2 regions of the Oceanisphaera submarina genome follow, and region 2 is predicted to be linked to the other one. Evidence: predicted binding sites of a transcription regulator. Region 2 holds the regulator's gene; the other holds the start of a gene.
The links. The regulator NrdR, encoded in region 2, represses ribonucleotide reductase genes. The targets are predictions, from matches to a motif close to CACNNTATANNGTG.

Region 1: the regulator NrdR is predicted to act here: its motif matches at 2,414-2,427, upstream of nrdA (class 1a ribonucleoside-diphosphate reductase subunit alpha).

The regions. Positions count from the first base shown of each region.
Region 1 is NZ_JBKGFN010000001.1:466,184-470,602, reverse strand. It holds gene nrdA (class 1a ribonucleoside-diphosphate reductase subunit alpha) at 10-2,286, opposite strand; gene ACLEIV_RS02425 (HAD-IA family hydrolase) at 2,631-3,308, opposite strand; gene ubiG (bifunctional 2-polyprenyl-6-hydroxyphenol methylase/3-demethylubiquinol 3-O-methyltransferase UbiG) at 3,312-4,010, opposite strand; gene gyrA (DNA topoisomerase (ATP-hydrolyzing) subunit A) at 4,170-4,419, shown strand, end outside.
Region 2 is NZ_JBKGFN010000013.1:58,422-62,840, forward strand. It holds gene glyA (serine hydroxymethyltransferase) at 69-1,322, shown strand; gene nrdR (transcriptional regulator NrdR) at 1,528-1,977, shown strand; gene ribD (bifunctional diaminohydroxyphosphoribosylaminopyrimidine deaminase/5-amino-6-(5-phosphoribosylamino)uracil reductase RibD) at 1,978-3,093, shown strand; gene ACLEIV_RS13105 (riboflavin synthase) at 3,093-3,746, shown strand; gene ribBA (bifunctional 3,4-dihydroxy-2-butanone-4-phosphate synthase/GTP cyclohydrolase II) at 3,761-4,419, shown strand, end outside.

The DNA.
Region 1 (4,419 bases), on a different contig from region 2:
AGCAATGACTTAAATTTTGCAGGCGCCGCCGGCACAGCCGTCATCTTCCTGCATGTCGTTCTGGGCGTCTGCCGCACCGTCACGGGTATTATGGTAATACAGAGTCTTGAGACCGAACTTATAGGCGGTGAGCAGGTCTTTCAACAGCTGCTTCATCGGCACCCGGCCACCGTCGAAACGGGCAGGGTCGTAGTTGGTGTTGGCGGAAATGGCCTGATCCACAAATTTTTGCATCACGCCCACCAGCTGCAGGTAACCGTCGTTGGACGGCATCTGCCACAGTAGCTCGTATTGATTCTTCAGCTCGGCGTATTCCGGTACTACCTGCTTGAGGATACCGTCTTTCGAGGCCTTGACCGATACCAGACCACGAGGCGGCTCTATGCCGTTGGTGGCGTTGGAAATCTGGCTCGAGGTTTCTGACGGCATCAGCGCGGTCAGGGTGCTGTTACGCAGCCCCGTGGTCTTGATTTCTTCACGCAGGCTTTCCCAGTCCAGATGCAAGGGCTCCTGGCAGAGCTTGTCCAGATCCTTTTTATAGGTATCGATCGGCAGTACACCCTGGGAATAGGTCGTTTCGTTAAAGGCCGGGCAGGGGCCGAATTCCTTCGCCAGTTTGACCGAGGCTTTCAGCAGGTAGTACTGAATGGCTTCAAAGGTCTTGTGGGTCAGGCCGATGGCGCTGCCATCGGAATACTTGACGCCGTGCTTGGCCAGGTAATAGGCGTAGTTGATCACGCCAATGCCCAAGGTACGACGATTCATTGAGCCTTTCTGGGCTGCCAGCAGCGGGTAGTCCTGGTAGTCGAGCAGGGCGTCCAGCGCACGTACTGCCAGTTCGGCCAGTTCTTCCAGCTCGCTCAGGTCGCTGATGGCGCCGAGGTTGAAGGCCGACAGGGTGCAAAGGGCAATTTCGCCGTTCTCGTCATTGATGTCCATCATCGGCTTGGTGGGCAGGGCGATTTCCAGGCACAGATTGCTCTGACGCACCGGGGCCACCGCCGGATCGAACGGGCTGTGGGTGTTGCAGTGATCCACATTCTGAATGTAGATACGACCGGTACCGGCACGCTCCTGCATCATCAGCGAGAACAGCTCCAGCGCCTTGAGAGTACGCTTGCGGATGCTGCTGTCCTGCTCGTACTTGACGTACAGCGCTTCAAATTTTGTCTGATCTTCGAAGAAGGCGTCATACAGGCCGGGCACGTCGGAGGGCGAGAACAGGGTGATGTCGCCACCCTGGATCAGGCGCTGGTACATGAGGCGGTTGATCTGCACGCCGTAGTCCATGTGCCGAACGCGGTTTTCTTCCACGCCGCGGTTGTTCTTCAGTACCAGCAGCGATTCTACTTCCAGGTGCCACATGGGGTAGAAGAGGGTGGCGGCACCGCCACGTACACCGCCCTGAGAACAGCATTTTACCGCGGTCTGGAAGTGCTTGTAGAAGGGGATACAGCCGGTATGGAAAGCCTCACCGCCACGGATGGGGCTGCCCAGGGCGCGAATGCGACCGGCGTTGATGCCGATACCGGCACGCTGGGACACATAACGCACGATGGCGCCGGAGGTGGCGTTGATGGAGTCCAGGCTGTCGCCGCACTCGATCAGTACGCAGGAGCTGAACTGACGGGTCGGGGTGCGCACGCCGGACATGATAGGCGTGGGCAACGACACCTTGAACTGGGACACCGCATCATAGAAGCGGGTAACAAAGCTCAGCCGGGTATCTTTCGGATACTTGGAGAACAGGCAGGCGGCCACCAGCATATAGAGAAACTGGGGGCTCTCGTAAATCTCGCCCGTCACCCGGTTCTGCACCAGGTATTTGCCTTCGAGTTGTTTGACTGCCGCATAGGAGAAGGTCAGATCGCGGTCGTGATCCAGGTGCGCGTTGAGGGCGTCGAGTTCGTCGCGGCTGTAATCGGCCAGAATGTGCTGGTCATACTTGCCCATCTCAGTGAGACGAGCAACGTGATCATAGAAGCGGGGCGGCTCGAACTGGCCATAGGCCCTCTTGCGCAGATGGAACACGGCCAGGCGGGCGGCCAGATACTGGTAGTCCGGGGTCTGCTCGGAGATCAGATCGGCGGCGGCCTTGATGATGGTCTCGTGAATATCTTCGGTGCGGATACCATCGTAGAACTGGATGTGTGACCGCAGCTCCACCTGGGAGACGGAGACATTGTCCAGCCCTTCGGCGGCCCAGGTGATCACGCGATGGATTTTGTCCAGATCGAGGTGCTCCTTGGCGCCAGAACGTTTGGTAACCAGCAGATGTTTATTCATGAAACGGACCTTCTCCCAGTGGTGTTGTGTCTACTTCGGCAAAAACATCCCGTGTCATCAGTACCCTACATAGTGTGGTTGATGGCCGGAAGAAGCACAACATCTAGTTGTCTTGTGTGGTAGTGGGCACAATATAGTGGGTTAGCTCACAATTCTCAAGCCGACGGAAGCCGGTAAAGCTTGTGGATAATCTGTGATCTTGTGGCAAAGGTTTGTACTTACTAACGTCTATCCCTTTGGGAGTCTGGCGCTGGTTAAAGTCTGGTTATTTTATGCCCGGCGGGAAACATTTTTAAAAATATTTGGCTTGCAAAAAAGGGGTATTGGAGATCCCGCCGGATCTTTCATCGCTTGGCGTCGAATGTGTCTTTCAACCAGGCGGCCAGCGCGAAAACCGTGCCGTGCTGGTGATCCGCCTGCCAGCTGTTCGGGTCTTCGCCAGCGGAAATATAACCCCAGGTGGCCGCCACCGTGGTCATGCCGGCGGCACGTCCCGCATCGATATCGCGTCTGTGATCACCGATGTAGACACAACGCTCCGGCGCCACCGACAGTTGTTCGGCGGCAAACAGCAAGGGGGCCGGATGCGGTTTTTTCTGGGGCAGCGTATCGGCACTGACGGTCACGCCACAGTGGCGAAACAGCGCCAACCCGGCCAGCAACGGCTCGGTGAGCGCGGCGGGCTTGTTGGTGACCACCCCCCAGGGAATGCGGCTCAGGTTCAGCCAGTCAAGCAGGGCCGGTACGCCGTCGTAGGGGCGGGTATGATGGCAGAGATTGTCACCATAAAATCCCAGCATCTGCCGACGCAGCTGCTCCAGCCCGTGATGCTCGATTAATTCGGCGTGAATGCCGGCTCTGAGCAGAGCATAGGAGCCGTCCGAGGTGGTACATTGCAACACCGCCTCGGTCAGGGCCGGCAGCCCCAGGCTCTCTATCACATGGTTGGCGGCGGCCCCCATGTCGCCGGCCGTGTCCAGCAGGGTTCCATCCAGATCGAACAGCACCGCTTGAAAGGTCATGAATCACTCCGGCTTGATGGCATGCACCATGTAGTTGACGTCCGCGTCCCGGCTGAGCTTGAAGGTGCCGGACAGGGGCTGATAGACGACGCCGCTGATGTCTTTGACCACCAGGCCTGCCTGCTCTATGTATTTGCACAGCTCGGCGGGGGTGATGAACTTGCGGTGATCGTGGGTACCCTTGGGTACCATGTTAAGCAGGTGCTCGGCTGCCGCTATCATCATCAGCCAGGCCTTGGGGTTACGGTTGATGGTAGAAAACACCAGGGTGGCACCGGGTTTGGCCAGTGTGGCGCAGGCCTGCACCACGGAGGCGGGTTCGGGTACGTGCTCCAGCATTTCCATGCAGGTGACCACATCAAACCGGCCCGCTTGCTCGGCGGCTACCTGTTCGGCCGTGCTCTGACGGTAGTTGACGCTCACACCCATTTCCAGTGCGTGCAGCCGGGCCACCGCCAGCGGCTCATGCCCCATGTCGACGCCGATGACTTCGCCGCCTTCTCGGGCCATGCTTTCGCTGAGAATGCCGCCGCCACAGCCGATATCGATGATCTGTTTGCCAAACAACCCCTCGGCCTTGTCGGCAATCCAGTTCAGACGTAAGGGGTTAAGCCGGTGCAGAGGCTTGAAGTCGCCTTCCAGATCCCACCACTGGGAGGCCATGGCCTCGAATTTGTCGATTTCCTGTTGGTCTACATTCACGGGCAACGCCTTAAACGATGGTCAGATTAATGTGCAGAGCGGCCATTATAGCCCAGTCGGTTTTCGCTGCCAGCATGACTGCTCCCTGCACGCATTTGTATGGTAGAATGATGCGTTTTTTATTGCGATATCAACAATAAACTGGGGACAAGGCTTGCTATGACCGATCTGGCCCGAGAAATCATGCCGATAAACATCGAGGAAGAGCTGAAACGCTCCTACCTGGATTACGCCATGAGCGTAATTGTGGGGCGGGCGCTTCCCGATGTTCGAGATGGTTTGAAACCGGTGCATCGCCGCGTGCTGTTCGCCATGAACGAGCTCGGCAACGACTGGAACAAGCCCTACAAGAAATCGGCCCGTGTGGTCGGTGATGTAATAGGTAAATATCACCCGCACGGCGACAGTG
Region 2 (4,419 bases):
GCCGAACCCGGCCTTAAGGGTAAACTCGGGACTTCAGTGAACACCCCCATGTGAGTCAGGAGAAACGGATGTTAAAGCGTGACATGAATATCGCCGATTATGATCCTCAGCTGTGGCAGGCCATCTGTGATGAAACCCAGCGTCAGGAAGAGCATATCGAGCTGATTGCTTCCGAGAACTACACCAGCCCGCGCGTGATGCAGGCTCAGGGTTCCCAGCTGACCAACAAGTATGCCGAAGGTTATCCGGGCAAGCGTTTCTACGGCGGCTGTGAATATGTCGACATCGCCGAAGAGCTGGCTATCGAGCGCGCCAAGCAGCTGTTTGGTGCCACCTATGCCAACGTGCAGCCGCACTCCGGCTCCCAGGCCAACTCCGCCGTCTTCATGGCGCTGGTCAAGCCCGGCGATACCGTCATGGGCATGAACCTGGCACACGGTGGTCACCTGACTCACGGTTCTCCGGCCAACTTCTCCGGCAAGATGTACAACATAGTACCTTACGGCATCAACGAAGCCGGCGTGATCGATTACGAAGAAATGGAGCGCCTGGCGGTCGAGCACAAGCCGAAGATGATCATCGGTGGCTTCTCCGCCTTCTCCGGTATCGTCGACTGGGCGCGCATGCGTGAAATCGCCGACAAGGTCGGTGCCTGGTTCATGGTAGACATGGCCCATGTTGCCGGTCTGATTGCCGCCGGTCACTACCCGAGCCCCATCGCCCACGCCCACGTGGTGACCACCACTACCCACAAGACCCTGGCCGGCCCCCGTGGCGGCCTGGTGCTGTCTGCCGCCAACAACGAAGAACTGGAGAAGAAGCTGAACTCCGCCGTCTTCCCCGGCGGTCAGGGCGGTCCCCTGATGCACGTTATTGCCGCCAAGGCCGTTGCCTTCAAGGAAGCGCTGGAGCCCGAGTTCAAGGAATACCAGGGCCGGGTGCTGAAAAATGCCCAGGCCATGGCCGATGCCTTCCAGCAGCGTGGCTACAAGGTGGTCTCCGGCGGTACTTACAATCACCTGTTCCTGCTCGATCTGATCGACAAGGGCATCACCGGTAAGGAAGCCGACGCCGCTCTGGGTCGCGCCTTCATCACCGTGAACAAGAATGCCGTTCCCAACGATCCGCGCTCTCCGTTCGTGACCTCCGGCATTCGTATCGGTACCCCTGCGGTGACCCGTCGTGGTTTCAATGAAGCCGACGTCCGCGAGCTGGCCGGCTGGATCTGTGATGTGCTGGACGACATCAACGACGAAGCGACCATAGCCCGCGTGAAAGAGCAGGTGCTGGACATCTGCCGTCGCCATCCGGTTTATGCATGATCGCATGACCGCTTGATGAATAAGAAACGGGGTCTTCGGACCCCGTTTTTGTATCCGGAACAAACATTGCTTTAAACGATAAGCTGGCCGGGTGGCTCGCCGGCCCCGTTTTGCTGACAGCTTCACGCTTACAACAGTGTTTCATTCTGGCAATCTGTAGCCTGCTTATTTACACTAACGACCGAATTCAGCCTACGGAGGCGCCATGCACTGTCCCTTCTGTCTCGCAACCGAAACCAAGGTCATCGACTCCCGCTTGGTCGGGGAAGGATTGCAGGTGCGTCGCCGGCGGGAATGCAACGCCTGCAAGGAGCGCTTCACCACTTTCGAAAGCGCCGAGCTGGTGATGCCACGGGTGATCAAGACCACCGGCATTCGCGAGCCCTTCAACGAAGACAAGCTGGAAGCCGGCATGCAGCGGGCGCTGGAAAAACGTCCGGTCAGTACCGAGTCCATCGAGCAGTCGGTCAGCCGCATCATGTCTCAGCTGCGTGCTACCGGCGAGCGGGAAGTCAAATCCGAACATATCGGCAACCTGGTGATGGAAGAGCTCAAGCAGCTCGACAAGGTCGCCTATATCCGTTTCGCCTCCGTGTATCGTTGTTTCGAAGACTTGCGCCAATTCGGCGAAGAAATAGCCCGACTGGAGCAATGAGTGTTTAATTCCGAAGATGCGCGCTGGATGGCCAGGGCGCTAGAACTCGCCCGTTGCGGGCGTTTTACTACCAGCCCCAACCCGTCGGTAGGTTGTGTCATAGTGCGTAACGGCACCCTGGTGGGCGAAGGCTATCACCAGCAGGCCGGCGGCCCCCATGCCGAGGTGTTTGCCCTGCGACGGGCAGGCAGCAAGGCTCGTGGCGCCACCGCCTATGTAACGCTCGAACCCTGCTCCCATCATGGTCGTACTCCGCCCTGTGCCCAGGGACTGATTGACGCCGGTGTGGCCAGAGTGGTGGCGGCCTCGGTTGATCCCAACCCGCAGGTGGCGGGCCGAGGCTTGGCCATGCTGCAGTCGGCGGGCATTAGCGCCGAGGCGGGACTGATGAGCGAGGCGGCCGAGGCGGTCAATACCGGATTCATGCATCGTATGCGCACCGGCCTGCCCCTTGTTACCGTCAAGCTGGCGGCCAGCCTGGATGGCCGTACTGCGCTTGCCAATGGTGAAAGCAAGTGGATTACCGGCCCCGCCGCCCGCCGGGACGTACAGCGTCATCGTGCCCTGAGCTGTGCCATTCTGTCCGGTGCCGATACGGTACTGACCGACGACGCCGGCCTCAATGTACGCTGGAGCGAGCTGCCCGCATCGATACAGACCGAATATGAGCAGGACCGGCTGCGCCAGCCGCTGCGGGTCATTATCGACACCCGTAACCGTCTGCATCCGGGCCTGAAACTGTTTGGTCTGCCCGGACCTATATTGCTGTTGCGCGGCAGGGCAAGCGGTGGCTTCGGCGACCAGGTGGAAGAATGCGTATTGCCGCTGGCAGACAACGGCCGGCTCGACCTGCCGCTGTTGCTGGCCGAGCTGGGCCGTCGGCAGATCAATCATCTGTGGGTCGAGGCGGGGGCTCGTCTCTGTGGCGCCTTGCTGAGGGCGGCACTGGTGGACGAGCTGGTGTTGTATCAGGCGCCCAGTCTGATGGGCAGCGGTGCCCGCGGGCTGTTCGACTTGCCCGAACTGACCGCCATGGACCAGGTGCCGCAACTGGAGTGGCGAGACTGCCGCCGGGTCGGCACCGATCTTAAATTGACAGCAAGGGTAATAAACTGATGTTTACCGGAATAGTGGAAGCCACCGGCGTACTGGCCGATATTCGCCGACAGGGTAATGAGTCGGTTATTCGCATTCATTGTCCCCGGCTGGACTTGTCGGATGTGAAACTGGGTGACTCCATTGCCACCAACGGCGTTTGCCTGACCGTGACCGAGCTGGGCGCGGATTATTATTGTGCCGACGTGTCCGGCGAAACCATAGATCGTACCGGCTTTGCCGGCTATCGCACCGGCCAGGCGGTCAATCTGGAAAAAGCCCTGCTGGCCACCGGTCGGCTGGGCGGCCACATGGTGTCCGGTCATGTGGACGGTGTCGGCCATATTCGCCGCCGCACCGCGCTCGGCAACAGCGTGGAGCTGTGGGTCGAGGCCCCGGCGGAGCTGGCCCGTTATATCGCCGAAAAAGGCTCCATTACCGTGGACGGCATCAGCCTCACGGTCAACGACGTGGAAGGGGCGGCGTTCAAACTGACCCTGGTACCTCATACATTACAGGAAACCACCCTCGACGACTGGCGGCCCGGCCGCCAGGTAAATCTTGAGGTGGATATTATTGCCCGCTATCTTGAACGTCTGCTGACCGCTGCGTCCGAGCCACAACAGGGCGGACTGACGCTGGCGACCCTGGCCGCCAGCGGTTTTATGAAATAAGAAGGGAGAATCCCATGGCTTTAAGTAGTACCCAGGAAATCATCGACGATATCCGTCAGGGCAAAATGGTCATTCTGATGGATGATGAAGACCGGGAAAACGAAGGTGATCTCATCATGGCTTCCGAGCATGTGCGGCCGGAAGACATCAACTTCATGGCCAAATATGGTCGGGGCCTGATTTGCCTGACACTGACCGAAGCCCGTTGCCGTCAGCTGGATATTCCCCAGATGGTCAGCCGTAACACAGAGCAGTTTTCCACCGCCTTCACCGTGTCCATCGAAGCCGCCGAAGGGGTGACCACCGGCATTTCCGCCGCCGATCGCGCCCATACGGTACAGACGGCCGTGGCCAAGGATGCCAAGCCGTCCGATCTGGTGCAGCCGGGGCATATCTTTCCGCTCAAGGCCCAGAACGGTGGTGTGCTGACCCGCGCCGGTCATACCGAAGCGGGCTGTGATCTGGCTCGACTGGCCGGACTCGAGCCTTCGTCGGTGATCGTCGAGATCCTCAACGAAGACGGCACCATGGCCCGGCGCCCGGATCTGGAAGTCTTTGCCCAGGAGCACGGTATCAAGCTCGGCACCATCGCCGATCTGATCGAATACCGTAACCAGAACGAAACCACCATAGAGCAGGTAGCCCGTTGTAGCCTGCCCACTGAGTACGGTGA